DNA from 2 places in the Pseudoalteromonas marina genome. Region 1 is predicted to be linked to the other one. Evidence: predicted binding sites of a transcription regulator. Region 1 holds the regulator's gene; the other holds the start of a gene.
The links. Region 1 encodes NrdR, which represses ribonucleotide reductase genes. Its sites were predicted from a motif close to AAACACNANATNTNGTGTTT; they were not measured.

Region 1 (15,844 bases):
GGCAATGGAACAACTATTTGTTTCTAACAACGACCTTATTAAAGGCTATATGGGTAAGGCGTGGCAAAAAACATTAACGGTGGCGAGTCATTCCATTACGTTAATGGAGTTTTATTTACAAAATAATAAACGAACCTCGTTAAACCGCGACTCAATTACCTTAGCTGCCTTAGTTTATAATATTGGTGTGCTGCCTATTTTAACTGAGGCTGAGCGTCACCCTGAAGTGTTTGCAAATCCTAGCTTTTTAGCACATGCCATTCAAAAACTAAGTGGTAAAATTGGCTCATCAATCATGGATGCGTGGGAATTTCCTGCAGAGTTCTCAGATGTAGCTTTAAGCTGGGCAGATCCAAGCTATAAACCAGAACAAATAAGTTATGTAGATTTTATTCGAATTGGGGCTATTTTAGAGGGGACTTTACAGGTATCTGATAAATCAGCTGCTTTACAAACGTATATAGATAAAGGTGTTATTTCATCTATGCAGTTGTTCTCAAGCGATGAATACAACGAGATGCTTGTAGATGTAAAAGACATGTTTAGCTAATTAAGCCTTAAATTTAGCGCAATAAAAAAGCACGATTTAATCGTGCTTTTTTATTGCCATTAAACTTTCGGTTATGGATTGGCTAAATCATCTGCATCGCCTAAACCTTGGGTTAGCTCTTCTAACAATTGTTTAATTTCTTCTGATGCTAAAATGAAGTCAGCATCAAGTTTTACTGCCATATCTTCTTTAGGTATGTCAGCGTTTTCTTCTTTCAGTGTATCTGAATAACTTAGACGTTTAATTGACCCATCATTTTGAAGCATGAATTTAACACGTTCTTGCCAATCGAGGGCAAGCTTGGTAACGCGTTTACCACTTTCAAGATGTGATTTAACTTCATCACATGACAAGTCATGGCCTTTTAATTTAACTTGCGCGCCACTGTCATCAGCTTCTTCAAGCTCAGCGTCAGAACCAATTGCAAAGCCTTCAGGTGTGCTGAAGTTAGTTAGCCAATCAGTTAAAAATACATCAAGGTCATAATTTGCAAATGCAGGCACAACTGGAAGCGTACCTAACGATTTACGTAACAGTGCTAACAGCTCCTCAGCTTTATTAAAACTTGCACTATTAACCACAACCCAACCGTTTTCCTGGTCAATAAATGCAAATTGTAAGCTCGACTTTGTAAATGCTTGCGGAAGTAGGGTGTGAAGAATATTTTCTTTAAGTTCGTCTTTTTCTTTCTTTTTAACGGGGCGGTTTTCTTCAGCTTCAATTTGATCAACTTTTTCGGCAACTAATTCGTTGATGACTGATGCGGGTAATACTTTTTCTTCGCGTTTAGCGCACACTAAAATACTTTTTTGAGAGAAGTGAGAAAGTGCTTCGCTATGCTTTCCAAATGCTTTCGTCCAGCCAAACGTAGAGAGCTCTTGACCTGTGCAAGGACGAAATAGATCTTGTTCTAATGCTTTATCAAAGTCTTCTTGTGTGTACGAAACATCTTGTTTAAAGCGGTAACAAATAAGGTTACTAAACCACATAGGGGAGATAATCCATCTGAAAAATTTGCTCAATCATAACAATAAAAGTCGCTCCTCGAAATGACTGATTAACGACTATTTAAATTAGCTTTGATTGAATATAGACAGAGGCTTAGCCATATTTTTAGGAAATTGTATAAAATAGTGCAGTCCTTGGCCTGGCTCGCTTGTCGCTTCAATTGAGCCGCTTAGTGTCTGTTTAACTAAATTAAACATTATGTGAGTGCCCAAACCACTGCCACCTTCATCTCGCTTGGTGGTGAAAAACGGATTGAATAATTTTTCAAGCTGCTCAGCGGTGACTCCGTTGCCGTTGTCTTTGTAGTTAATGGTTAGGTTGGTTTCGTCACTTGTGATGTTAATGTCCATAACACCATTGTCTTTACCTTCAAAACCATGAATAAGCGAATTAACAATGAGATTAGTAAATATTTGGCTTATGGCGCCGGCTGGCAAATTTAATACTAGGTCATCAGGGCATTGTAGATTAATAGTGTGCGATGTTTTTTTCAATTTAGGGTGAAGCGATCGAATTACTTCATTTACATAATCTTTAAAGTTTATGGTACGCACAGCTTCACTGGCTTGGTCTACAGCAATTTGCTTAAAACTTGCAATAAGGTCAGAGGCTCTATCTAAATTTGTTGTAAGCAAGCTTGTGCTTTGTTTGGCTTCGTTAATAAACTCTTCCAACGCCTTGGGCGAAAGTGTTTTTTCAGCATAGGCACTTTCTAACTTATTTAAACGCTCTTCTAAAAATGATACTGCAGTAACGCCGATGCCAATAGGCGTGTTTATGTCGTGAGTGATCCCCGCAACGAGGCCACCTAATGCCGCCATTTTTTCTGTACCAACGAGTCGCTCTTGAGCCAGTTTTAATTCATCAATATAGCGTTGAGATTCCGCTTGTTTGGTGATCAGTTCTTTTTCGGTACTGCGGCGAAGGTCTACCTCATCTGTTAATACTATTTTTTGTTTTTCTAATTCATATTTTTGCTGTTGTAATTCCATCATTGCTTGGCTTAAGTTAGACGTTTTACGCGCAACATCCTGCTCTAATTGTATGTTATGTTGGTCTAACTTCTCGTTGCTAACAATTAATTTATTTTGAGTTCGTTCAAGCTCTTTTCTGTACTGAACCACCTTATCGATTAAGTTATTAAAAGAGTGTTCCATTACCTTAAGCTCATTGTGTTCTTCGGTCTCAATTTCGATGTGTTGCCCTTCTAGCTCATCGAGTTGCAGGTTTTCAATTTGTTCGGTGAGCTGATAAAGCGGGTCGGTAAGTAGCTTTCTAAAGGCCATTAAAAATAAAATAATTAAGAATGTAGTCTTAATCATGGCATTACCAATCAAAAAGTAGATTGATACCATTATTCTGCTTAATACAACTTCTCGACTTGAAAATAACGTAACATCACCGACTTGCGTGGCTCGTCCTGAAAATTCGAATATGAGTGGGAATGTATACCCAAACAAGCCTGATTTAGAGTCTTCTAGCATGGCTTCTTCTTGGACAAGTTGCTGGCTATAGAGTTTATGAATATCTAAAGAGCGACCAAGCTGCGAAATAACTTCACCACTGTCATCACGCACTATGATCCCTTCTATCATGGGGATAGCGAGTAGCCCTTCTGCGGTGGTGATTGTTTGTTTTGTATTAAGCTCCCAAATAGCTCGTGTTAAGCTACGGCTGAAGGTTTTTTGTAAGGTTGCTAATTCATCTTTTATGTAATCTTTAGTGTTTAAATACTCAGCGAGCACCTGTCCGCATGTCACTACAAAGGTAAGCAAAAAATAGACCGATAACACACTGGTCAATAATCTTTTAGAAAGGCTTTTCTGTAGCATGAGAGGTCAACAATTCCTTGAGATATAATTAAGTATTTACACTACTATTTAAAATTTAGTCAATAAATGCTTAAAAACAAATAATAAATGATTTATTTTATGATAAATAAGGGCTGATTTTTGCTTTTGTTTGCCACATACTAACTGCTTAAGAGTGTTTGTATATTATTGATTAACTAGTTTTTGTTTGTTTTTTATACTTTCAAGTAATAATAAACTATCCCTTTTGGCTTGTTAAGTTTATTCAATAATAGATTGTTACAAAATGTGGACAAAAAGCCCAGGTATTATGTTGTAAATATAGGTACTATTGCACTGGGGTATGAGCTTACCAACGACAGCCGCCCTTAACGACATTAATTATGCTTATTTAGTAGTTTTATAATATGAATTTTTCTATTTTAGTGTGTGATGACTCAACAGTTGCACGAAAACAAGTAATCAGATGTTTGCAACAGTGTATAGATGCAGATATTCAGCAAGCTACAAATGGCGCACAAGCTATTGAATTACTAAAAACTAACCGCTTTGATTTGTTATGTTTGGATTTAACTATGCCTGAGATTGACGGCGTTGGCGTTCTTGAATACATAAAAACAAACAAGATTGAGTGTTTTGTACTTGTTATTTCTGCTGATATACAAGAGAAAATGAAATTACGTGTAGCTCAGTTAGGTGCTATCGATTTTATTAATAAACCAATAGATAAAACAAGAATGGACAATATTTTGCATAAATTTGGCATTCACTAGGTTTTTTTATATCGAAAAAGGCTGTTTTATCTTTTAATTTGCACTTGACAGCATAGCCTTTGTTAAGGCAGTCTTACCCCATGAAAACAATTAATCGCGTACTGACCATTATTATTACAACCACCATTCTTTCTGGATAGTGGCATAGGTCGGTGCAACAAATTTAAAGGCCTGTGTTCACTTAGAACACAGGCCTTTTTTCGTTTTATGGGATGAGGAACATAAACAATGCGCGTTTTAAAATTTGGTGGATCATCACTTGCCGACTTTGCCTGCCTTGAGCAGGTAGCTCAATTAGTTAAAGCACAATTAAAAGATGAAATGCTTTTGGTATTATCGGCGCCCGGTGGAATGACCGACTCACTAGTTGCTCTAGCGAGTTCGGCAGAACAAGGCCAAGACTTTAGCTCTTTATGGGAGGCTTTAACGAGTCGTTGTAACGAGCTAAAAGCAGCCGTGGAAAAAGGCTATGGCCCAATTGACCACTGGCCAAATTTTGAAGAACTAAAAAATAAGCTTGATGGTGTATCTTTAATTAAGTGCTGCCCCGATCAAGTGCGTGCGTTTGTTATAAGCTTTGGCGAGCGAGTAAGTGTGTCGCTTATGCAGCGCTTATTGAACTCACATAAAGCGGTTTATTTAGAGGCGACAAGTTGCGTTGCATCAACAGGTGGTTTTATTGATGCTGAAGTTGATTTAGTTGCAAGTAAAGCGCATTTTCAAGCGGCATTAAAAGAAAAGCCAGCCACGATTTATATTATGCCCGGTTTTACAGCAAGCAATGATAAAGGCGAGCTTACAACACTTGGGCGCAATGGATCTGATTACTCAGCGGCTATTGCAGCGGCGTGTTTAGAGGCAGATGTTTGCCAAATTTGGACTGATGTTGATGGTGTTTATAGCGCAGATCCTCGTTATATTAAAAAAGCCACTAAAGTTGACTTTTTGTCATACAAAGAGGCAATGGAACTTTCTTACTTTGGTGCTAAAGTACTTCACCCAAAAACTATTTTGCCTTGTGCCAAAGCGGGCGTGCCGTGTGAAATAAAAAATACGCATAACCCTGATGCCCAAGGGTCGCTAATCGGAAATGACTATTCATCAGACGAGCCTGTAAAAGCAATTTCAAGCCTGCAAGATTTAGCTATGCTGACTGTCTCGGGTCCAGGAATGAAAGGCAAAGTAGGCATGGCCTCTAAAGTTTTTAATGCGCTTGCTCACGATAACGTATCTATAGTGTTGATCACGCAATCGTCTTGTGAATTTAGCATTAGCTTTTGTGTACATGAGAGCGACTTAGCCCTTGCTTTAACGGCTTTACAAACAGCGTTTGAGCTTGAATCTCAAGCAGGTTTAATTGAGCCTGTTCAAGTACAGCGTAATTTAGCCATAGTAACGCTTGTGGGTGATAATATGCGGGCACATCGTGGTTTAGCCGCTAAGTTTTTTGCATCCCTTTCTCAAGCACAAGTAAACATTGTGGCAATTGCACAGGATTCTACTGAAAGTGCTATTTCAGCTGTGATTGACGGTGAGTTATGTAACGACGCAGTGAAAATATGCCATGAGAACTTTTTCACGCATGTACCTTCAATTGATGTGTTTTTACTAGGGTGTGGCTTAGTAGGGCAAGAACTGATATCTCAATTAGAGCGCCAACAAGCATGGCTTGAAAAGCGTAACATTAAACTTAATTTGTACGGCGTTGCTAACTCTCGTCAGTTGCATCTTGATAGCGAGGGTATCGCCTTTAGTGATTGGCAGCAAAAATTAGCAGTATCAGAGCAGTCATTTGACCTAAAACTCGTTGAGCAATTTGTTAAGCAAAACCATTTAGTTAATCCTGTGCTGGTGGATTGTACATCGTCTGATGCACTTGCAGCGCAATATGTTGACTTTTTAAATGCGGGTTTTCATGTTGTTGCAGCCAATAAAAAGGCAACAACCAGCTCATATACGTATTACCAAGATTTGATTGCTGCTACACAAAAAAATAACCGCAAGTTTTTATACGAAACAAACGTAGGTGCAGGCCTTCCTGTTATCGATAATTTGCAGTCTTTATTTGGTGCAGGAGATGAATTACTTGAATTTAGCGGTATTTTATCGGGCTCATTGTCATACATGTTTGGCGCTTTGCAAGATGGTTTATCACTGTCAGAGGCAACCATTAAAGCAAAAGAAAGTGGTTTTACAGAGCCAGATCCTCGTGATGATTTATCGGGAACTGATGTTGCGCGTAAGTTGTTAATTATTGCGCGTGAAGCCGGTATGAAATTAGAGCTATCCGACATTGAAGTAGAGTCGGTATTACCACAAGGGTTTGCCGAAGGAGACAGTATTGATGAGTTTATGGCAAAACTACCTAGCTTAGACACTGACTTTAACGCACGTATTGAGCAAGCGGCAAGTGAAGGAAAAGTTCTTCGTTACGTGGGCACAATTAAAGAAGGCCACTGTAAAGTAGGTATTGAGGCGGTTGATTCATCACATGCGCTTAATGTTATTCGCGATGGTGAAAATGCGCTTGCAATTTTAAGTCAATACTACCAACCACGTCCTTTTGTAATTCGTGGTTACGGCGCTGGCTCTGAAGTAACTGCTGCAGGTGTATTTGCAGACGTTTTAAAAACATTATCGCGCTAGGAGTCGAAAATGATTGAAGTATATGCGCCTGCATCTATTGGTAATTTTGCAGTTGGATTTGATGCGCTAGGTGCTGCTCTTGCGCCAATTGATGGTAGTTTATTGGGGGATGTAGCACTTGTTAGCGCAGCCCCTTGTGATGAGTTTGTTTGTTCAGGCGAATATGCTCATAAATTACCAAGCGATGCGAAAGAGAACTTAGCTTATCAGTGTCTAGTGCACTTTAGAGCTCATGTCGCACCAGATATGCCTACGGTAAAGCTAGAGCTTAAAAAAAACCTGCCAATTGGTTCTGGATTAGGATCGAGCGCTTGTTCGGTGGTTGCTACATTTGCAGCGCTTGATAAGTTTGCAAAAACACAGTTAAGTCAAGTACAGCTAATTGAGTTGATGGCAGATTTTGAAGCCGTTGTAAGTGGCGGACGCCATTACGATAATATTACGCCGTGTTATTTAGGCGGTTTGCAGCTAACTGGCGATTTAATTCCTAATAAATCTATAGAACTACCTGTTGATGAAAACTGGTATTACGTTGCGGCGTTTCCAGGCTTTTCGCTTAATACAGCAAAAGCGCGTTCTGTTTTGCCAAAAGATCTTAGCATGCATGCAAGCGTTGAGTTTGCGCAGCGTTTATCCTCTTTTAGTAGCTTGTTATTAACAGCACGTTTTGACGATGCATTAAGCATAATGAAAGACGAAATAGCAGAACCTTACCGTGCACCGCTTATTACTGGTTTTAGCGAGGCGAAAGCAAGTTTACCCGCACTTGGAGCTGAGGTAGTTAGTATTTCAGGCGCAGGGCCTACCTTATTTACTGTATGTAAAACACTTGAAGCAGCCGAACAATGCGCTAAATGGTTAAAGGATAATTACATAAATGAGCAAGGTTTTTGCCATATTTGTAAGTTAGATAACGACGGCACGCGTCAATTAAATGTTTTATAGGATTAGAAGTCATGCAATTACATAATTTAAAAGATAACTCACAAAAAGTGTCGTTTGTTGAAGCAGTAAAAACAGGACTTGGGCGTAACCAAGGTGTGTTTTTTCCTGAATCGTTAGCGCCTATGACTGATGTTGACGCATTACTTGATATGGATTTTGTTACGCGCAGTAGCAAAATTTTATCACATTTAATAGGTGATGAGTTGCCAAGTAGCACTGTTGCCGACATGGTTAAAAATGCGTTTAATTTTCCTGTTAAGTTAGTCGAGGTAGAAGAAAACACCTATTGTTTGGAGCTATTTCATGGTCCTACGCTTGCCTTTAAAGATTTTGGTGGGCGCTTTATGGCTGAATGCTTAGCCCAGTTTAACCAAGGTGAAAAGGTGACTATTTTAACAGCAACATCAGGTGATACTGGTGCAGCGGTTGCACACGCATTTTACAATAAACCAAACATTGATGTGGTTATTCTTTATCCCAAAGGAAAAATTTCACTTGCTCAGCAAAAGCTATTTACTACCTTAGGTGGCAATATTCATTGTTACGCGGTTGATGGCAGTTTTGACGATTGCCAAGAACTTGTTAAGAAGTCGTTTTTAGATGATGAAGTTAAATCTACGCTTGGCTTAAATTCAGCAAATTCGATAAACATAAGCCGCTTAGTCGCTCAGGTGTGTTATTACTTTGAAGCGATTGCACAACTGCCAAAAGAAAAGCGTGCAACAGCGCATATTTCTGTACCAAGTGGTAACTTTGGTAATGTATGCGCTGCAATGATTGGCGCTGTAATAGGGTTGCCAGTTGGAAAGTTAAGTGCAACAACCAACCAAAACGACACCGTTCCTCGTTTTATACTTGATAAAAATTGGTTGCCTAATGCAACGCTTGAATCGCTTTCAAATGCGATGGACGTGAGTAAGCCGAATAACTGGCCACGTGTGCAAACTATGTTGGACAACAACTGGTTTAGTTACGACGACTTTTACTCAATTAGTGTTGATGAAGAAAACACCCAAACGGTGATGAAAAATATTCATCAAACAGGGTATGTTGCAGAGCCACATACAGCAATTGCCTATCAAGGTTTAGTTAATAACCGAGCTCCGGGTGCTGCGGGGATCTTTTTAGCAACTGCACATCCAGCTAAATTTAAAGAAAGTGTAGAAGGTATACTAAATATTGAACTTGATATGCCAAAGCCATTGAGCGACGCATTGGCTAAACCATGTCTTGCAAGCGACATAAACGCCGATTACGACGCTTTGCGTACAGAAATACTGGCTAAGTTAGCTTAAATATTAAGTAAACACGAAAGCGGCTATGGCCGCTTTTTTGCACATTTTAAACCGTGAAATAGCTTTGTTAATTAACTAATTAAATGTAAATAATAAAAAACATTTAAAATAATTATGTAAGTTATTTAAAAATATCATCTTAAAAAGGGTGTGAAATAGTTTCAATCCCTGATTAAATATCCTCAACTTAAGAACGTAGGCAAAGTGCGGTTTTAAGCGTACAATATAGCCTCTAAAAAATACCATACACGTTGCCCAGGAGCCCCCAATGTTAGAACGTAGCATGAATATTTCGGACTTTGATCCAGAGTTATTTGACGCGATGAGTAAAGAAACATCACGTCAAGAAGAGCACATTGAGTTAATTGCATCTGAAAACTACTGTAGCCCACGCGTACTTGAAGCACAGGGTTCTCAACTTACTAACAAATATGCGGAAGGTTACCCTGGCAAACGTTACTACGGTGGCTGTGAGCACGTAGACGTGGTTGAGCAATTAGCTATTGACCGCGCAAACGAATTGTTTGGTACTGACTACGCAAACGTTCAGCCGCATGCAGGTTCGCAAGCCAATGCCGCTGTTTTCCAAGCCTTATTAAGCCCGCTTGATACAGTACTTGGCATGAGCCTAGCACACGGTGGCCATTTAACTCATGGTTCACACGTAAACTTTTCAGGTAAAACATATAACGCGATTCAGTATGGCCTAAACGAAGAGACTGGCGAAATTGATTACGCACAAGTTGAAGCGTTAGCACTAGAGCACAAGCCAAAAATGATTATCGCAGGTTTTTCTGCTTATTCAGGTATTGTTGATTGGGCTAAGTTTCGCGAAATTGCAGACAAAGTAGATGCTTACTTGTTTGTTGATATGGCGCATGTTGCAGGTTTAATTGCTGCGGGTGTTTACCCAAGCCCAGTACCATTTGCACATGTTGTTACTACTACAACGCATAAAACATTAGCGGGCCCTCGTGGCGGTTTAATTATTTCTGCATGTGGTGACGAAGCAATTTACAAAAAGCTTAACAGTGCTGTATTCCCTGGTGGCCAAGGTGGTCCTTTATGTCATGTTATTGCTGCAAAAGCAGTGGCATTCAAAGAAGCTTTACAACCAGAGTTTAAAGAATACCAAACACAAGTTGTTAAAAATGCGCAAGCAATGGTTAGCGTATTACAAGAGCGTGGCTACAAAGTTGTTTCTGGTAAAACAGACAATCACTTGTTTTTACTTGATTTAATCGATAAAGATATTACGGGTAAAGATGCTGATGCAGCATTAGGTAATGCGAACATTACGGTTAACAAAAACTCAGTTCCTAATGATCCGCGTTCTCCATTTGTAACGTCTGGCTTACGTATTGGTTCTCCTGCAATCACGCGCCGTGGTTTCAAAGAGGCTGAATCTAAAGAGCTTGCTGGCTGGATCTGTGATGTACTAGACAACATTGCTGATGAGTCTGTTCAAGCACAAGTAAAAGAAAAAGTGAAAGCAATTTGTGCAAAACTACCTGTTTACGCTTAATAAAGTAAAACGGTAATTTAGATCACATAAGCAATCATGCTATTATAAAAGCCGCTTTTTAGCGGCTTTTTTGTTTTTAAAACGGATACCTTTAGTTATGCATTGCCCATTTTGTACAGCAAAAGACACCAAAGTTATAGATTCCCGCCTTGTTGGCGGTGGCCATCAAGTTCGCCGCCGTCGTGAATGTAACGATTGCCATGAACGCTTCACCACGTTTGAAGGGGCAGAGCTGGTTATGCCGCGTGTTGTAAAACAAGACGGCAGTCGCGAACCATTTAACGAAGATAAGTTACTAAATGGTTTAAATCGTGCACTTGAGAAGCGTCCCGTCAGCACAGAACAAGTTGATGAAGTAGTCAATATAATAAAGTCGCAATTACGCGCAACGGGGGAGCGAGAAATTTCAAGCCATTTGGTGGGTGAATGCATTATGGAAGCGCTTAAAAAGTTAGATAAAGTCGCTTATGTAAGGTTTGCGTCAGTATATCGCTCGTTTGAGGATATACGAGAGTTTGGCGAAGAAATTGCCCGCTTAGGGGAATAAGCATGAGCAGCCAATCAGCATTTACCGAGCACGATAAGCTATATATGGCGCGTGCTATTGAGCTTGCTAAAAAAGGTCGGTTTACCACAACACCTAATCCGAATGTTGGCTGTGTACTTGTAAAAGATAATCAAATAATAGGTGAAGGGTTTCATCAATTGGCAGGGCAAGGACATGCAGAGGTAAATGCACTTGCTGTAGCCGGCGAAAAAGCACAGGGTGCAACTGCCTATGTAACACTTGAGCCTTGTAGCCATTACGGGCGCACGCCACCCTGTGCTGAAGGACTTAAGGCCGCTGGTATTAAAAAGGTGATTGCTGCCATGGTTGATACCAACCCGCAAGTGGCAGGTAAAGGCCTTAAAATACTGAGTGACGCCGGAATAGAAGTTGCTCATGGGTTGCTTGAACATGAGGCTCGCGCATTAAACTTTGGCTTTTTTAAGCGTATGGAGCAAGGGCTTCCTTACGTAACCTGTAAATTAGCAGCCAGTATAGACGGCAAAACAGCGCTAAAAAACGGAAAAAGTAAGTGGATCACAGGCCCTGCTGCACGAAAAGATGTGCAGCTATACCGCGCTCAAAGCTGTGCCATTTTAACGGGGGCCGATACGGTTCTTGTTGATAATGCAAAACTCAATGTTCGACCAAGTGAGTTACCGTATTCATTACCAACCAACTTACCGCTACGTCAGCCGGTGCGTGTTATAATAGACTCGCAAAACAGATTAACACCTGACCTTGCGCTATTTAAAATAGCGCACCCGGTAATTATATTTACTACCAAGGTTGATAATTCAATGCAGTGGCCGCATTTTGTTAAGCACATAGCGGTGCGCGAGCAACAGGGTAAGGTTGATTTAACCGATGTATTACAAACACTAGCAAAGCATCAGTTTAATAATATATGGCTGGAAGCTGGGGCAACCCTTGCGGGGAAAATGACCGAGCTTGATTTAATTGACGAGTATGTTTTTTATATCGCACCAAAACTGATGGGTTATGATGCTAAAAGTTTAGTAAACTTCCCTGAATTGACGAGTATGCAAGATACTATCGATTTATCTTTTAATGAGTGTGTTCGTATTGGTGACGATTTACGTATCAACGCGTTAAAAACGCACGCATTAAAATCATTTAACAAAGAAGAGTAGCGCTATGTTTACTGGGATAATAGAAGCCACAGGCAAAATTGCTTTATTACAAAAAAAACAAGGCGATTTAGCCATTCGTATTCAAAGCGCCGACCTTGATATGAGTGACGTAAAGCTAGGTGACAGTATTGCAACAAATGGCGTGTGTTTAACGGTAGTTGATAAACATGTTGATGGTTTTAGCGCTGATTTATCTAACGAAACAATTCATTTAACTGGTTTTGCACATTATTCAATAGGGCAAACAGTTAACCTTGAAAAAGCAATGCAACCGGTTTCGCGTTTAGGTGGACATTTAGTGTCTGGCCATGTTGACGGTATTGCAACAATAACGGCGATTACAGCTAATGCAAGAGCTACTGAATATTGGCTGACAACCGATGAAAATTTAATGAAATACATACCGTACAAAGGGTCGGTATGTATTGATGGTATAAGCCTGACAGTTAACGCTGTTGAAGGTAATAAATTTAAATTAACAATTGTGCCGCACACCAGCGGTCAAACAACGATTGCCGACTTTAAAGTAGGCACTCAAGTTAATTTAGAAGTCGATCAAATTGCACGTTATTTAGAGCGTCTTATCAAAGGCGCAGAGCAGCCAACCGGCGCAGATATATCAATGAGCTTACTCGCAAAAGCGGGCTTTATTAAATAACGAAACTGACAACTTACATGAGCGAATTTATGAATTTACACAGCGCACAAGAAATTATAGATGACATTAAAGCCGGTAAAATGGTTATTTTAATGGACGATGAAGACAGAGAAAATGAAGGTGATCTAATCATTGCTGCGGAACATATTAGCGCAGAAGCAATTAACTTTATGGCTACTCATGGCCGTGGTTTAATTTGTTTAACGATGACACAAGAGCGTTGTGAGCAACTAGACTTGCCTTTAATGGTTAAAAATAATGGCGCTGCGTTTTCAACTAACTTTACTATGTCGATAGAAGCATCAAAAGGCGTAACCACAGGTATATCAGCAGCAGATAGAGCACGCACGGTACAAGCAGCTATCGCTAAAGGTGCTGTTCCTAGCGATATTGTACAGCCGGGTCATATTTTTCCGATTATGGCACAGCCAGGTGGTGTATTAACACGTGCAGGTCATACAGAAGCCGGTTGTGATTTAGCGCGTTTAGCAGGGCTTGAAGCGTCTTCTGTTATTGTTGAAATTTTAAATGCTGATGGCACCATGGCACGCCGCCCTGATTTAGAAGTTTTTGCTAAAGAGCACGACATTAAAATTGGCACAATTGCTGATTTAATTGAATACCGCAATTTAAACGAAACCACAATCGAAAAAGTGGCTAAGTGTAAACTGCCAACAGAGCATGGTGAATTTGACTTAGTCACTTACAAAGACACGATTGACGGTCAGTTACACTACGTACTACTCAAGGGTGAAATTAAAGCGCAAGAACCAACCTTGGTGCGTGTGCATTTACAAAGTACATTTAACGATATTTTACTTTCGGATAGAAGCGCAGACAGAAGCTGGGGCTTATCGGATGCAATGGCATACATAGCTAAAAATGACGGTGTGCTAGTCATTTTAGGTAAACAAGAAAGTACTGAAGAGCTTGAAGCAACAGTTAAAGCATTTGCTGCTGCGGATGCTGGTGAAAATGTTACACCGCGTAAATTTCAAGGTACTTCTCGTACTGTTGGTGTAGGCTCACAAATTCTTGCAGATTTAGGAATTGAGCAAATGCGATTAATGAGTCGCCCTAAAAAATACCATGCACTTTCGGGCTTTCATTTAGAAGTTATTGATTACATTGAGCCACAATAGGCAAACGCTTAAACTAGGCTATTTTATTATTATTATGGTATGATGCGCAGCAATTTTTGCGCAATCGCAACCGCTTGAACTTATTTTTAGGGTTATCAAATGAAAATTATTGAAGGTAATAAGTACGCACCGGGCAAAAAATTTGCCATTGTCATTTCTCGTTTTAATGACTTTATTGGTAGCAGCCTACTTGAAGGTGCTGTTGATGAGCTAAAACGTACCGGTGGTGTATCTGATGACGACATTACTGTGATTTATGTACCGGGTGCAGTTGAATTACCTTTAGCGGCAAAACGCGTTGCAGCAAAAAAAGAGTATGATGCAATCATCGCTTTAGGCGTAGTGATCAGAGGTGGAACACCACACTTTGACCTAGTTGCTGGCGAGTCAAACAAAGGTCTTGCGCAAGTATCACTTGAGTATGATATACCGGTTGCATTTGGCGTATTAACCACTGAAAGCATTGAACAAGCTATTGAGCGCGCAGGTACCAAAATGGGTAACAAAGGCGGCGAAGCTGCTTTGGGTGCGCTTGAAATGGTTAATGTGTTAGATAAAATTTAAGTTTAAGGAATTTTTGTGAAACCAGCAGCAAGACGTAAAGCACGTATCTTAGCACTTCAAGCCGTTTATTCTTGGCAATTAAGCGGTAATGCAATTGCCGACATCGAGCAACAAATGTTGATCGAAAACGATGTTACTAAAATTGATGTTGAATACTTTAAAGATTTAGCCTCAGGTGTAGCTGTAAATTACAAGCTACTTGATGAATCAGTATCACCTCATTTAACGCGTCCATTTGATGACTTAGATATGGTTGAGCGAGCAATTTTACGTTTAAGCAGCTACGAACTTAAGTTCCGTGAAGATGTACCTTACAAAGTTGCTATCAACGAAGGTATTGAGCTTGCCAAAATATTTGGCGCAGAAGATAGTCATAAATTTGTAAACGGTGTACTTGATAAAGCTGTAAAGCATTTACGCAAGTAATAGTATTTTTCTCTGACTTTGCTTTCAGAGATTTACTTTATATAACCGTTAAAAGGAGAGCCGGCATAGGTCGGCTTTTTTGTGTATGAAGGAATTTGAATTAATTAACCGCTACTTTAAAGGTCGTGGTATCTCTCGTCGTGATGTTAACCTAGGTATAGGGGATGATTGCGCGCTTGTCACTGTTCCACAAAACTGCCAACTTGCAGTCACAACCGATACTTTGGTTGAAGGCGTGCACTTTTTTGAAGATATTTCTCCTCGCGCATTGGGGCATAGAGCGCTTGCTGTTAATTTAAGTGATTTAGCTGCAATGGGTGCTGAACCTACGTGGGTATCTGTTGCACTAACGTTACCGACAATAGATTCTCAGTGGATTGCAGAATTTACTGAAGGCATGCATGAAATTGCAGAATACTTCAATGTACAAATTATTGGTGGCGATACCACTCAGGGGCCACTTACCATTACTATTTGTGCAAAAGGTACCGTGCCGGAAGGTAAGGCACTACGCAGAAGTGGTGCAAAGGTAGGTGATTGGATTTATGTTACGGGTCCTTTAGGGGACGCGGGTCTTGCTATTGAAGCACGTAAGCAAGGTATTAATATAGATCCAACGCATTTAGAATACTTAAACAATCGATTTGACTACCCAACACCGCGCGTTGCTGCGGGTCAAGTCATCCGTGGGCTTGCAACGTCAGCTATTGACGTATCAGATGGATTACTTGCCGATTTAACACATATTCTTGAAATGTCGCAAGTAAATGCAGAGATTAATGTTGAGAGTATTCCTACAT
Region 2 (15,844 bases), on a different contig from region 1:
GCCTGAAAGAGCTTACCAAATATTCTTTTTCGTTCTGATATTTACAAATCCACAATAGTTAAGTCTTTTAGAGGGTTTTACTACCTATAAAATAGTTAAACCTCATCAAAAATACATTTTTAACTACTGCCCCTGTAGTTAAATCGTTTGCTATATACTTTAATGTTGTATGATCGGCCTAAAGGCATATTTAATGAGCCATTTAGATTTATATTTTGCTATTTTAAGCATAAATACATTAGGGGTGATACGTAATGATGAATACAAAAGTATACAAAGCGGTACATGATTTGGCTGAAGAATTAATGAGTGCGGCGAATAAAAATGATCGCAAACGCTTTGAGTTACTTTTTTCTAAACTAAAAGCAATTTGTGAAGAAAACGAAGATACCTCTAAAGATCATCCTGTTCAGTGGGAAACACTGGCTGATTTTACAGAGGAGTTAGAAGATGCGATTACTACCTACGAGAAGGCACTAGCAAAATCTATTGCTATTAATAATAAAGACCATATGTCGTCGGTTGCTTTTTCTATGGCGACACTACAACTTGAGATGGGCCAAAAAGAAGAGGCAATTAAAAATCTTCAAAGTGCCAAAGTCAGTGCAAATAAAATAGAAGACAAAGAACTTAAAGCAGAGATTCATGACTTGTTAGAGTCACTTGTTGAAGAAGAAGGCTAATTAAAGCTTTGGCGTATAGCGTTTTTAAAGGGTGATTATGTTTAAATACGGTTTATATTTATTTACGTTTTTACCTTTTTGTTCGTTTGCTAACTCTTTCAATCAGCAAATATCCGCAGCTCTGATTGAAAGAACAACACACAATATTACTTATGACGGCAGTTATTATTCAATGACCTATCCCGGTGGTGATGTACCAAGTAATATTGGTGTGTGTACCGATGTTATTATTCGCGCTTACCGCCAATTGGGTGTGGATTTACAACAAAGAGTACATGAAGATATTCGAGCAAATTTTGTGATGTATCCGTCTGAGCGAATTTGGGGTTTAAAAAACCAGATAAAAATATCGACCACAGGCGTGTACCTAACCTTCAAGTATTTTTTAAGCGTCAAGGCACAGAGTTAACTATTTCAAGTAACTCACGTGATTATAAAGTTGGTGATATAGTTACTTGGATGTTACCCGGTAACTTACCCCATATAGGCATGGTTGTTACGGAAGCTTTAAGCAGCGCCGAGAATGTTCAAATTGTACATAATATAGGGCGAGGACCAGAAATAAGCGAAATGCTATTTGATTATAAGATTACTGGTCATTATCGTTTTACTAATAAACATTATAATGCCCAGTAAAGATGGGTGCTGCTATAAAGCTATTAATTATTTTAGATTAATACTTATATTGCCGTTTGGCTTGCTACAGCATAAAAGTATTTCACCATCACGAACAAACGCGAGTGGCTCTTCATTATATTTAACATTGCCAGATACTAAAGTTGCTCTGCAAGCACCGCAGTAGCCTTCACGACATTGATAAGCAACGTCTATTTTTTGAGATTCTAAGCAGTGTAAAAGAGAAGGGCAGCCAGGGCTATATTCAATGCGCTGGCTGTTTTCTGCAAGTGTAACACTTGCAGTCGTTTCGTTATTCATTATAAGTCAAAATCACCAAATTCAGCTGCATCAACTTGTGAATCTATTTGACCTACAAGGTATGAACTAATTTCTGCCTCTTGTGGCGCAACCTGAACATTATCAGACACTAACCATGAGTTGATCCATGGGATAGGGTTACTGTTGTTTTCAAATTGGGCTGGCAAACCAATAGCAGTCATACGTGCGTTAGTAATATATTCAACATACTGACATAAAATATGCTTGTTTAAGCCAATCATAGAGCCATCTTTGAATAGGTACTCTGCCCATTCTTTCTCTTGCTCAGCAGCTTGTACAAACATTTTAATTGCTTCATCGCGACATTGAGCTGCAACGATTGCCATTTCTGGATCGTCTTTACCGTCTTGCATGATATTTAAAATATGCTGTGTACCCGAAAGATGAAGTGCTTCGTCACGTGCAATTAGTTTAATTATCTTAGCGTTACCTTCCATAAGTTCACGCTCAGCAAATGCAAATGAACAAGCAAAGCTGACATAAAAACGAATTGCTTCAAGAATGTTTACCGACATCATAGCGAGGTAAAGTTTCTTTTTTAGCTCGAATAAGTTTACAACAACTGTTTTACCGTTGATTTCATGCTTGCCTTCACCGTAAAGGTTGTAAAGTGAAACAGAGTTAATTAAATCATCGTAATAAGTTGTTACTGCATCAGCGCGCTCGCTAATTTTATCGTTGCTAACGATGTCATCAAAGATAAGCTCTGGTGATTGTGTTACGTTACGAATAATGTGGGTGTATGAACGGCTGTGAATTGTTTCACTAAATGCCCACGTTTCTATCCAGGTTTCAAGTTCTGGGATAGACACGATAGGTAGTAGCGCAACGTTAGGAGAGCGGCCTTGTACACTATCAAGCAGTGTTTGATATTTTAAGTTACTTAAAAATATGTGCTTTTCATGCTCTGGTAGTGCCTGAAAATCTAAACGGTCTTTACTCACATCTACTTCTTCTGGTCGCCAAAAGAAAGACAGTTGCTTTTCAATTAACTTTTCAAAAATAGGATATTTTTGTTGATCGTAACGCGATACGTTAACGGTCTGGCCAAAAAACATTGGCTCTTGCATTTGGTTATTATGATTACGACTAAAAGTAGTATAAGACATGTTTATCACTCAAAAAACTATCAGAACAAAGCGGGCTGCATGCCCGCTTAAGATAAAATTAACGACTATATTTTACACGCGCCGCCTGCACAATCGTCATCTTCCACTTCTGGAGTGTCGTCTTGTGCATCAGATGCGCCATCACGGGTATTATGGTAATAAAGAGTTTTGACCCCCAATTTGTAGGCGCTAAGTAAGTCTTTTAATAAGACTTTCATAGGTACTTTACCGCCTTCAAATTTATTTGGATCATAATTTGTGTTTGCAGAAATAGTTTGGTCAACAAATTTTTGCATGATACCGACAAGCTGTAAGTAACCATCATTAGAAGGTATGTCCCAAAGTAACTCATAGTTGTCTTTCAAACGTTCGTACTCAGGTACAACTTGTTTTAAAATACCATCTTTACTTGCTTTAACACTAATGTGACCGCGTGGTGGCTCGATACCATTTGTTGCGTTCGAGATTTGCGATGACGTTTCTGATGGCATTAATGCGCTTAGTGTTGAGTTACGCATACCGTGTTCTTGTATGCTTTTACGCAGTGTATCCCAATCAAGGTGCAGTGGCTCATCACAAATTTTATCTAAGTCTGTTTTATACGTATCTGTAGGCATAATACCTTGAGAATACGTTGTTTCGTTAAACTTAGGACATGCACCACGTTCTTTTGCAAGCTCGTTTGACGCTTTCATTAAGTAGTATTGAATAGCTTCGAATGTTTTATGTGTGAGTGCATTTGCACTGCCGTCTGAATAACGCTTACCATTTTTAGCTAAGTAGTAGGCATAGTTGATTACGCCTATTCCTAACGTACGACGTCCCATCGTTGCGTTTTTGGCAGCTGGTACTGGGTAGTCTTGGAAGTCGAGTAAGTTATCGAGTGCACGTACTGCTAGCTCCGCAAGCTCTTCTAGTTCATCTAGAGACTCAAGCGCACCTAGGTTGAAAGCAGACAATGTACATAATGCAATTTCGCCTTCTTCGTCGTTAACGTTGTTAAGTGGTTTAGTCGGTAATGCAATTTCTAAACACAAGTTAGACTGACGTATTGGCGCAACTTTCGCTATAAACGGGCTATGTGTATTACAGTGATCTACATTCTGTAAGTATATGCGGCCAGTACTTGCACGTTCTTGTGCAAACACAGAGAACAATTCAATGGCTTTAATACGCTTTTTACGAATAGACTCGTCTTGTTCGTATTTAACATATAAGGCATCAAATTCGTCTTGATCTTCAAAAAACGCATCGTAAAGACCTGGCACGTCTGATGGACTAAATAACGTGATGTAATCGTCTTTAATCAAACGAGAATACATTAACTTATTAAATTGTACGCCGTAATCTAAATGACGAACACGGTTGTCATCAACACCACGGTTATTTTTAAGAACTAAAAGGTTCTCTACTTCTAAATGCCATAGCGGGTAGAATAGGGTTGCTGCGCCGCCGCGAACACCACCTTGCGAACAACTCTTAACAGCTGTTTGAAAGTGCTTGTAAAAAGGGATACAACCAGTGTGGTATGCTTCGCCATTACGAATATGGCTTCCTAATGCACGGATACGACCAGCATTAATACCGATACCAGCACGCTGAGAAACGTATTTTACAATAGCTGACGATGTTGCATTGATTGAATCAAGGCTGTCGCCACATTCAATAAGTACGCAAGAGCTAAATTGACGAGTAGGCGTACGTACACCAGCCATGATTGGCGTAGGCAATGAAATTTTAAATAAGGATACCGCGTCGTAAAAACGTTTTATGTATGAAACTCGTGTTTCTCGTGGGTAATCTGCAAATAAGCTTGCAGCCACTAAAATATATAAAAACTGTGCGCTTTCATAAATTTCACCCGTTACACGGTTTTGAACTAGGTATTTACCTTCTAATTGCTTAACTGCAGCGTAACTAAAATTAAGATCGCGTGAGTGGTCAAGGTATTCATCTAATTCGTCAAATTCTTGCTCTGTATAATCAGCAAGTAAGTGAGCATCGTAACGTTTATCACTCACCATTTTTGTTACGTGATCAAATAAACGTGGAGGCTCGAATTGACCGTATGCTTTTTTACGTAAGTGGAATACAGCTAAACGCGCAGCAAGATACTGGTAGTCAGGTGATTCTTTAGAAATCTGATCGGCAGCCGCTTTGATAATCGTTTCGTGAATATCTTTTGTACGAATACCATCATAAAATTGAATATGTGACTTTAATTCAACCTGTGAAACCGAAACGTTATTTAAACCTTCGGCGGCCCATTCTATAACGCGATGGATCTTATCAAGATCAAGAGGCTCTTTGCGCCCGTCACGTTTGCTTACAGATAACTGTTGGTTCATAGCTTTGCCTGTATTCCTTGGGGATAATGTATTTTTGACCAAAGTTGTACGTCTCAAAAAGAGAAGTAGTGCTCATTTTTTATAAGTTTTACCCAATGAGGTAAATTTAATTGAATAACATTTGGCCACAATATCTGGTGTTGTTCAATTTAGAGATCACAAGATAGTGTGGTCTGAGTTGATTTGCAAGGGGCATAATTGCCCCTATTTGTGGATAACGTTGGGATAACGTATTTGTGTTAGTAGGCATTAACCTTTGATCATTCATTGAAGTTGAAATTTTTAAAAATCAACTCAGGATCGACTAAATTTACACATTTTGAAAATAAATTTCGGCTGCTTTTTTTATCATCAAGCTTTGCGTAAAAACTAACACAATCACAATATATAGTGTTTATATCTAAAATGGGCACTATATATGGTTAAATGCGTCAATAGGGCTACGCCAGTTAAAATCAGCTTTCCAAGTAAGTGCTTCTGTATCGCTTGGAATGTACCCCCACAGAGCAGTAGCTGTAGGCATACCTGCTGCTTTACCAGCTTGTATGTCTCGCTCGGCATCACCTATGTATAAACAGCGAGCTGGTATTACGTCCATTAGTTTTGCGCAATGAAGTAAAGGTAGAGGAGAAGGTTTGGCTTCTTCAAGCGTATCACCGCTAATAACAACTGCCGCATTTTTTAAAGCGGGAATCGCAGCGACAAGCGGCTCAGTTAAAAACCCAGGCTTGTTTGTCATGATCCCCCATTTGATCTTTTTGTGATCAAGTGAGATCAGTAGTGGTTCAATACCGGCAAAGCATTGGGTGTATTTCGCAATGTTTTGGGCATAGCTATCGACCAATTGTTTTATCAACTGTGCTTGTGCAAGAGAGGGCCACAATTCTTTAAAACCCGCTTCCAATAAAGCTGCCGCACCATTAGAAGCCGCTGGGCGATATATTTCGCTTGTTACTTCGGCAATTTGATTTGCTCGTAGTACACTATTAAGTGCAGCGCCTAAATCGTCAGCTGTGTCGAGTAAGGTGCCGTCTAAATCAAACAAAAACGCATCATATTGATAAAGTTCTAATGATGAACCTGCGCTCATCATTACACCAACTTCTCAAAATGAAGGATATAATTAACACTAACATCATTATTAAGTGTGTATTGTTTAGAGAAGGGGTTATACGAAAGTCCTGAGCTTGCACGTACTTTTAAGCCCGCTTGCTCGGCCCACGCAATTAGCTGCGCCGGTTTAATAAACTTTTTGTGATCGTGAGTTCCCTCAGGAACCATTTTTAATAGTTTTTCAGCACCTACAATCGCGTACAAGTAAGCTTTCGGTGTTTTATTGAGGGTAGAGAAAAAAACATCAGCGCCAGGTTTTGCAAGTTTGGCAACGGCGTGAATAATTGAAGCAGGGTCTGGAACGTGTTCGAGCATTTCCATACAGGTAACAACGTCAAATCGTTCAGGGTGTTCTTCAGCAAACTGTTCTGCGGGTATTTTTATGTAATCTACATTAACACCCGTTTCTAGGCTGTGTAATTTAGCGACAGTCAAAGGCTCTTGTCCCATATCAATACCTGTTACCTTTGCCCCCATACGTGCCATACTTTGGCTTAAAATACCCCCACCACAGCCAACATCGAGTGTTTCTTTATCAAATAAACCTTGCGTTTTATTTGCAATAAAATCTAGGCGTAACGGATTAATTTCGTGAAGAGGTTTAAACTCACCCTCTAAATCCCACCAACGCTCTGCGATGGCTTCAAACTTTGCTATTTCTGCGTGATCTACATTTTGATGTTCGGTCATAAAATACTTCCTCGTCAATCTGAGGCCATTATATAGGCCTAAATTGATAAATCGCAAAGTTTTGCGCCTGTAAATTAAAATTAATTGTGATAGCATGTCTGTTAGTAATAATAACAATACTCTTTAAAACCTAATACTGGGTTATTAAGAGCTGCTACTGAAGGAATGTGATATCAAATGACTGATCTCGCCAATGAAATTCTGCCAGTCAATATTGAAGACGAGTTAAAAAACTCCTACTTAGATTACGCAATGAGTGTAATTGTAGGACGTGCATTACCAGACGTACGTGATGGCTTAAAGCCAGTTCACCGCCGCGTTTTGTTTGCAATGAACGAGCTTAGTAATGATTGGAACAAGCCTTACAAAAAGTCGGCACGTGTTGTCGGTGATGTAATCGGTAAATACCACCCACACGGCGATAGCGCAGTTTATGACACGATAGTTCGTATGGCACAGCCATTCTCACTTCGTTATATGCTTGTAGACGGCCAGGGTAACTTTGGTTCTGTTGATGGTGATTCAGCTGCTGCTATGCGTTACACCGAAGTACGTATGGCTAAAATGTCTCATGAGTTATTAGCGGATCTTGAGAAAGAAACGGTTGATTTCGTTCCTAACTACGATGGCACAGAGCAAATTCCTGACGTTTTACCAACGAAGGTACCTAATTTACTTGTAAATGGTTCTTCTGGTATTGCCGTAGGTATGGCGACAAACATCCCACCACATAACTTAACTGAAGTTATCAATGGTTGTTTAGCATTAATTGTTAATCCAGATTTAACCATAACTGAGTTAATGGATTACATTCCTGGTCCAGATTTCCCTACAGCCGCAATCATTAACGGTAAAAAAGGGATTGAACAAGCGTATCAAACGGGTCGTGGCAAAGTGTACATGCGTGCACGTGCTGACATCGAAACAGACGAAAAAACGGGTCGTGAAACAATTATTGTTCATGAAATCCCTTATCAAGTTAACAAAGCGCGCTTAATTGAAAAAATAGCGGAGCTTGTTAAAGATAAAAAAATTGAAGGCATTAGTGCACTACGTGATGAATCAGATAAAGACGGTATGCGTATCGTTATTGAGATAAAACGTGGTGACGTAGGTGAAGTGATTCTAAACAACCTATATGCACAAACACAGTTACAAACAGTGTTTGGTATGAACATGGTTGCACTCATCAATAACCAGCCTAAGTGTTTTAATTTAAAAGAAATGCTTGAAGAGTTTATCATTCACCGTCGTGAAGTAGTAACTCGTCGTACAGTATTTGATTTACGTAAAGCGCGCGACCGTGCACACATGCTAGAAGGTCTAGCAATTGCACTTGCCAACATTGACCCAATTATTGAACTTATTCGTAAGTCTCCAACACCAGCAGAGGCAAAAATTGCGTTAACTGCACGTTCGTGGGAATTAGGTAATGTTAAAGCAATGCTTGAAAAAGCAGGTGAGGCTAACGTTGCTCGCCCAGATTGGTTAGCTGATGATTTAGGTATACGCGACGGCCAATACTTTATTTCTGAGCAACAAGCTCAAGCGATTCTTGACTTACGATTACACAAGCTAACAGGTCTTGAGCACGAAAAAATCTTAAGTGAATACCAAACACTGCTTGATTTAATTGCTGAACTGTTACACATACTGGCAAGCCCAGAGCGCTTAATGGAAGTAATTCGTGACGAGTTAGTTGAAATTAAGGCGCAATATGGTGATGAGCGCCGCACTGAAATCAATGCAGCCGCGCATGATATCAGCCTTGAAGACCTAATAACTGAAGAAAACGTAGTTGTTACGCTTTCTCACGAAGGTTATGTTAAGTATCAGGCGTTATCTGATTACGAAGCGCAGCGTCGTGGTGGTAAAGGTAAATCTGCAACAAAAATGAAAGACGAGGATTTTATTGAACGTCTTTTAGTTGCAAACACGCATGATACTATTTTATGTTTCTCTACAGCAGGGCGTTTATATTGGCTAAAAGTATATCAATTACCACTAGCAAGTCGTGCAGCACGCGGTAAGCCAATTGTAAACTTATTACCTTTAGAGGCTGACGAACGTATTACCGCTATATTGCCAGTACGTGAGTACGAAGAAGATAAATACATCTTTATGGCAACAGCATTTGGTACAGTGAAGAAAACACCATTAACAGCCTACAGCCGTCAACGTGCTAGCGGTATTATTGCCGTTAACCTAAATGAGGGTGATAGCTTAATTGGTGTTGATATTACTGACGGTACCAACGAAATAATGTTGTTTACCGATGCGGGTAAGGTTGTTCGCTTTAAAGAAGCTGAAGAATCTGCTGTTGTTGATGAAAATGGAAACCCAGTATTAGACGAAGAAGGTAACCCAGAAATTCGTTTCAAGGGTGTTCGTCCAATGGGCAGAACGGCAACGGGTGTACGCGGTATTAAAATGACCGACGAGCAACGTGTTGTATCGCTCATCGTGCCAAAAACTGATGGCGCAATATTGACTGTAACTGAAAATGGTTATGGTAAACGGACTCAACTTGAAGATTACCCATCTAAGAGTCGTGCAACACAAGGTGTTGTATCAATTAAGGTGAGTGAGCGTAATGGTGCTGTAGTAGGTGCTGTTCAAGTTGATGACAACGACGAAATAATGCTTATTTCAAATCGCGGAACGTTAGTGCGTACTCGTGTGAACGAAGTTTCAACGGTTGGTCGTAACACACAAGGTGTTATTTTGATCAGAACTATTGACGAAGAGCAAGTAGTTGGTTTACAACGTATAGAAGAAATTGAAGTTACAGAAAGTGACTTAATCAATACTGAAGACGTTGAAACAGTTGATACAGTTATAGATGAAGTCGTGGATGATAATCCTCCTTCAGAATAATTGAGATTGAAAAAGCGGCCTTGGCCGCTTTTTTTAATGTTGTTGAAAAAAATTAATACAGCGTGGATTTAATATTTTCATGTTGAGTGTATAAATTACTGGAATGAGGCAAAGGTAATGAGTAAATATAATTTTTGTGCAGGGCCGGCTATGCTTCCGCAAGCGGTAATGCAAAAAGCACAAAAAGAATTCTTAGATTGGCAAGACATGGGCGTTTCTGTAATGGAAATTAGCCACCGTAGTAAAGAATTTTTGGCATTAACTGCAAAATGTGAAGCAAGCTTAAGACGCTTAATGAATATTAGTGATGAATTTGAAGTTTTATTTATGCATGGTGGTGGTCGCGGTCAGTTTAGTGCAGTGCCCCTCAATCTTCATCAAGCAGATAAAAAAGCTATCTACTGCGAAAATGGTGTGTGGTCTAAAAGCGCGACAGACGAAGCTAACAAGTTTACTTCAACAACCAGTGTTGATGTACGTAACGATGCAGATGGAAAATTCTCAATTAAAAATGTAGCTGATTGGGTTTTACCTGCAGATGCCTCATATATTCATTATTGTCCGAACGAAACCGTAGATGGTTTAGAAATTTTTGAGGTACCAAGTCACCCAACGGCACCAATTGTTGCTGATATGTCGTCAACAATTTTATCGCGCGAAATTGATGTAGATAAATTTGATTTAATTTACGCTGGTGCGCAAAAAAATATCGGTCCATCAGGTATCGCTATCGTTATTGTGCGCAAAACATTACTTGAGCGTGAAGGTTTAGCTAAGCCTGGTATTTTAGATTATGCACTCGAAGCGAAGCAGGGCAGTATGTTTAATACACCACCCACATTTGCATGGTACTTAGCTGCAGAAGTGTTTGAATGGTTAGAAGCACAAGGTGGTGTAAAAGCAATGGAAGCTCAGAATATCGCTAAGGCTGAACTTCTTTATAATTTTATTGATGAGTCTCCTTTTTATTCAAATAAAGTAGCCAAGCATTGCCGCTCACGTATGAACGTCCCATTTTGGCTTAATGACGAAAGCTTAAATGAAAAGTTTGTATCACAATCTAAAGAAGCTGGTTTATTAGCGCTTGAAGGGCACAGAATAGTAGGCGGTATGCGCGCAAGTATTTATAACGCAATGCCACTTGAAGGCGTACAAGCGCTTGTTGATTTCATGGCAGCTTTTGCGAAGGAGAATAGCTAATGGAGCAACTTCGTTTAGAACCAATATCGCGTGTTAACGGCTCTGTGACATTGCCTGGATCAAAAAGTTTATCTAATCGTATTTTATTGCTGGCTGCTCTGGCTAGCGGAACAACCGTTGTAGAGAACTTACTCGATAGTGATGATATTCGTCACATGTTGGGAGCATTAGAGCTTTTAGGTGTAACAGTAACACTTAATGAAGACCGAACAGTTGCAACTGTTCATGGTGTTGGTGGTGAGTTCAAAAAACCTAATGAACCTTTATTTTTAGGTAATGCGGGTACAGCATATCGTCCGTTAACAGCTGTTTTAGCTGCTGTTAAAGGTGAATATGAGTTAGTCGGTGAGCCACGCATGGAAGAGCGCCCAATAGGGCACTTAGTTGATGCGCTTCAAGCCCTTGGTGGTGATATTACCTATACAAAGCACAAAGACTACCCACCGCTTAAAATTGTTGGTGGGCAAATTAATGGTGGCGAAGTTGAAATTGATGGCAGTATTTCAAGTCAATTCTTAACCGCTTTATTAATGGCAGCTCCATTATTCAGTGGTGATACGCAAATTACAATTAAAGGCACATTGGTCTCTAAGCCTTATATTGATATTACTTTAGGGGTTATGGCGCGTTTTGGTATTACCGTTGAACATTCAGACTATTCACTATTTAAAGTAAAAGGTGGCCAACAGTATAAATCACCTGAACGCATAATGGTTGAAGGTGACGCATCATCGGCTTCTTATTTTGTTGCAGCCGCAGCCATTGCTGGTGGCGAGATTGAAATTAAAGGTGTGGGTGCTAAATCGGTTCAGGGTGATATTGGCTTTGCGAAGGTGATGGAACAAGTCGGTGCACAAATCGATTGGTACGATGAACGTTTAGTTGTGAGGAAAGGCGAGTTAAAAGGGGTCGACATAGACGCCAATGCCATTCCAGATGCTGCAATGACGTTGGCTACCGTTGCTTTATTTGCTAAAGGTCCCACAGCTATTCGTAATATTTATAATTGGCGTGTAAAAGAAACAGACCGTCTTTACGCTATGAGTACAGAACTTCGTAAAGTAGGTGCAAAAGTTGTTGAGGGGGAGGATTTTATTGAAATAACTCCGCCATTAACATTTAACGATGTCGCTATTGATACTTACGATGATCACCGGATTGCGATGTGTTTTGCCATGGTTGCAGTGGGCGGAAAGCCTATAACAATCAATGACCCTAAGTGTACCTATAAAACATTTCCTACGTTTTTCAATGTATTAGCATCAGTGAGTGAATAGGCTTTTTATAACTATTTATAAAAAGTTACACACTAATAGCAGATATATTTTAATAACTGACGTATAATGTCGCGGTTTATTTAGGTGTGCATTGCAGGAGGTTTAAATGCAGGCGTTATTAATGCCCGTGATCACCGTTGATGGCCCAAGTGGTTCTGGTAAGGGAACTGTTTGTCGTTTGTTAGCCGATAAGTTGGGTTGGGATGTATTGGATAGTGGTGCAATTTACCGCGTTTTATCCCTTGCAGCACTTCATCACCAAATCGCATTAGATAACGAAGAGGCACTTGTACCACTGGCTGCAAATTTAGACGTGCAGTTTTTGGTAGATAGCCAAACTAATGCTGGAAAAGTTATTCTAGAGGGAGAGGACGTAACAACCACTATTCGTAATGAAGAAGTGGGCGCAGCTGCATCAAAAGTAGCAGCTCTTCCTCGTGTTCGTGAAGCGCTATTAAGGCGTCAACGCGCTTTTAGAACCGAAAATGGTTTGATAGCAGACGGCCGTGATATGGGTACTGTTGTATTCCCAGATGCGCCATTAAAAATCTATTTGACAGCGAGCGCACAAGAGCGTGCTCGTAGACGCTTTGTTGAGTTGAATGAGCGTGGGCTTGATGTTACACTAAGTGGTCTATTAGAGGACATTCAAGCTCGTGATGACCGTGATATGAATCGCGCCGTCGCACCGCTTGTGCCTGCAGAAGATGCAATTGAACTCGATACTAGCGAGCTAAATGCACAGCAAGTGTTTGATAAAGTTATTACTTTTTTAGATGCAGCTATTTCTGAAGGTAAACTTCCTAAACGAAGTTAAACACATTTTATGCACCAGCAGGATGCCAGTGCTATTTTAACAACCCCATGCAGCATGGTTGCTTATTGGTATTAATATATGAGACGTATATTCGTATGTCAGAAAATTTTGCGCAGTTATTTGAAGAAAGCTTAAAGGGTTTTGAAGCAGAGCAAGGCTCTATTGTTAAAGGTACAGTAATCTCAATTGAGAACAACATTGTACTTGTAGATGCTGGTCTTAAATCAGAAAGTGCTATCCCTGCAGAGCAGTTCAAAAATGCTGCTGGTGAACTAGAAGTTGCTGTTGGCGACGAAGTAGATGTTGCACTAGATGCAATCGAAGACGGTTTCGGTGAAACTATCCTTTCTCGTGAGAAAGCGAAGCGTCACGAAGCGTGGATCCGTCTTGAGAAAGCTTGTGAAGAGCAAGAGACTGTTACTGGTGTTATCAACGGTAAAGTTAAAGGCGGTTTCACTGTTGAAGTTGATTCAATCCGTGCTTTCCTACCTGGTTCACTTGTTGATGTTCGTCCAGTACGTGACACAACTCACCTTGAAGGCAAAGAGCTTGAATTTAAAGTAATCAAGCTTGATCAAAAACGTAACAACGTTGTTGTTTCACGTCGTGCAGTTATCGAATCAGAAAACTCACAAGAACGTGAAGAGCTTCTTGCTAACCTTGTTGAAGGTCAAGAAGTTAAAGGTATCGTTAAGAACCTTACTGACTACGGTGCGTTCGTTGACCTTGGTGGTGTTGATGGTCTACTACACATTACTGACATGGCGTGGAAGCGTGTTAAGCACCCTTCAGAAATCGTTAATGTTGGTGACGAAATCGCAGTTAAAGTTCTTAAATTCGACAAAGATAAAACTCGTGTATCTCTAGGCCTTAAACAGCTTGGTGAAGATCCATGGGCAGCTATCGCTGGTCGTTACCCAGAAGGTTCTAAACTTTCTGGTCGTGTAACTAACCTTACTGATTACGGTTGCTTCGTAGAAATCGAAGAAGGCGTTGAAGGTCTAGTACACGTTTCTGAAATGGATTGGACTAACAAGAACATCCACCCTTCAAAAGTTGTTTCACTAGGTGACACAGTTGAAGTTATGGTTCTTGAAATCGACGAAGAACGTCGTCGTATTTCTCTAGGTCTTAAGCAATGTATTGCTAATCCTTGGCAGGAATTTGCTCGTCTACAAAACAAAGGCGACCAAGTTACTGGTAAGATCAAATCAATCACTGACTTCGGTATCTTTATCGGTCTTGACGGTGGTATTGACGGTCTTGTACACCTTTCAGATATTTCTTGGAACACACCTGGCGAAGAAGCTGTACGTGAATTCAAGAAAGGCGACGAAATCACTGCTATCGTATTGCAAGTTGACCCAGAGCGTGAACGTATCTCTCTAGGTGTTAAGCAAATCGAAGCTGACCCGTTCAATAACTACCTTGATGCAAACAAAAAAGGTGCTATTGTTAAAGGTAAAGTGACTGAAGTTGATGCGAAAGGCGCAACTGTTGAACTTATCGAAGGCGTTGAAGGTTACATCCGTGTAGCTGATATCGCTCAAGAGCGCGTTGAAGACGCAACTACTGTTGTTTCTGTAGGCGACGAAGTTGAAGTTAAATACGTTGGTGTTGATCGTAAGAACCGCACTTTAAGCTTATCTGTTAAAGCTCTTTTCGAAGCAGAAGAGAAAGAAGTACTAGAGAAGCTTAAGAAAGAAGAGCCAGTGTTTGAAAACGCAATGGCAGCTGCTTTCGCAAATGCACAAAAAGACTAATAAATAATTAGTTTTTAGTTGGGAGGGCACTTTTGCCCTTCCTATATCTTTTTATTAAGGAAACGCTATGACTAAGTCAGAATTGATAGAAACACTTGCGGAACAACACGCACACGTTCCAGTGAAAGATGTTGAAAATGCTGTAAAAGAAATTCTAGAACAAATGGCCGGTTCATTATCTTCTTCAGATCGAATAGAGATCAGAGGATTTGGTAGTTTCTCTTTGCATTTCCGCGCTCCTCGCACAGGTCGTAACCCTAAAACTGGCGATACAGTAGAGTTAGATGGAAAGCACGTACCTCATTTTAAACCAGGTAAAGAATTACGCGACCGCGTAAATGCGAGCATTGCCTAGTTAATATAACGGAGTAGTTACTTGTTCAAGGTATTGAAATTTATTCTGGTAGCGCTGTGCCTAATTAGCGCATTTGTATTAGGGTCACAAAACCCGCAGTTAGTACAAGTAAATTATATTATAGCCAGTAATACTCTGCCTTTAGCTGTAATAATAAGTATCTGCTTTTTGTTAGGTGTTCTAATAGGTTGTTTTATAAGCTTTAAGCTATTCTCTCAATTAAAGTGGCAAAATTACCGTTTGAAAAAACAGTTAGCGCCTGAGAAAAATAAAAACAAGCTTGACGTTAATAAAGACACCTAATTATGATTGAGCTTTTGTTTTTACTACTACCTGTTGCAGCCGGCTACGGTTGGATTATGGGTAAAAACAGTGCTAAAAATCATGCTCACCAACTTAATCGTCAAATAACTTCTGAATACAGTAAAGGGCTTAAGTTTCTATTAGACCGTGAAGAAGATCAAGGTTTAGAACACTTAATAAATTTACTAGAGGTTGCAGCGGATTCAGTTGAACATTACTCTACACTTGCCACTATGTTTCGTCGCCGAGGCGAATTAGACCGCGCAATCAAAATCCATGAACTGCTCCTAAAACACCCAAGTTTGAGTGAGCAGCAAGCCGCTACTAGTCGCTTAGAATTAGCCGAAGATTA

Region 2: nrdA (class 1a ribonucleoside-diphosphate reductase subunit alpha) is a predicted target of NrdR. The motif match lies at 5,221-5,240, and genes of this name have one in related genera.

The regions. Positions count from the first base shown of each region.
Region 1 covers NZ_AHCB03000007.1:16,058-31,901, reverse strand. The annotation lists gene PMAN_RS11325 (HDOD domain-containing protein) at 1-550, shown strand, start outside; gene rdgC (recombination-associated protein RdgC) at 622-1,539, opposite strand; gene PMAN_RS11315 (ATP-binding protein) at 1,624-3,390, opposite strand; gene PMAN_RS11310 (response regulator) at 3,777-4,142, shown strand; gene thrA (bifunctional aspartate kinase/homoserine dehydrogenase I) at 4,371-6,788, shown strand; gene thrB (homoserine kinase) at 6,798-7,733, shown strand; gene thrC (threonine synthase) at 7,745-9,028, shown strand; gene glyA (serine hydroxymethyltransferase) at 9,297-10,553, shown strand; gene nrdR (transcriptional regulator NrdR) at 10,651-11,100, shown strand; gene ribD (bifunctional diaminohydroxyphosphoribosylaminopyrimidine deaminase/5-amino-6-(5-phosphoribosylamino)uracil reductase RibD) at 11,103-12,254, shown strand; gene PMAN_RS11275 (riboflavin synthase) at 12,259-12,912, shown strand; gene ribBA (bifunctional 3,4-dihydroxy-2-butanone-4-phosphate synthase/GTP cyclohydrolase II) at 12,942-14,054, shown strand; gene ribH (6,7-dimethyl-8-ribityllumazine synthase) at 14,154-14,618, shown strand; gene nusB (transcription antitermination factor NusB) at 14,634-15,044, shown strand; gene thiL (thiamine-phosphate kinase) at 15,130-15,844, shown strand, end outside.
Region 2 covers NZ_AHCB03000005.1:1,510,734-1,526,577, reverse strand. The annotation lists gene PMAN_RS07100 (hypothetical protein) at 255-683, shown strand; partial or broken gene PMAN_RS07095 (DUF1287 domain-containing protein) at 721-1,319, shown strand; gene yfaE (class I ribonucleotide reductase maintenance protein YfaE) at 1,347-1,619, opposite strand; gene nrdB (class Ia ribonucleoside-diphosphate reductase subunit beta) at 1,619-2,749, opposite strand; gene nrdA (class 1a ribonucleoside-diphosphate reductase subunit alpha) at 2,815-5,097, opposite strand; gene PMAN_RS07075 (HAD-IA family hydrolase) at 5,510-6,190, opposite strand; gene ubiG (bifunctional 2-polyprenyl-6-hydroxyphenol methylase/3-demethylubiquinol 3-O-methyltransferase UbiG) at 6,190-6,900, opposite strand; gene gyrA (DNA topoisomerase (ATP-hydrolyzing) subunit A) at 7,078-9,777, shown strand; gene serC (3-phosphoserine/phosphohydroxythreonine transaminase) at 9,895-10,977, shown strand; gene aroA (3-phosphoshikimate 1-carboxyvinyltransferase) at 10,977-12,254, shown strand; gene cmk ((d)CMP kinase) at 12,361-13,071, shown strand; gene rpsA (30S ribosomal protein S1) at 13,167-14,834, shown strand; gene ihfB (integration host factor subunit beta) at 14,902-15,189, shown strand; gene PMAN_RS07035 (lipopolysaccharide assembly protein LapA domain-containing protein) at 15,211-15,492, shown strand; gene lapB (lipopolysaccharide assembly protein LapB) at 15,495-15,844, shown strand, end outside.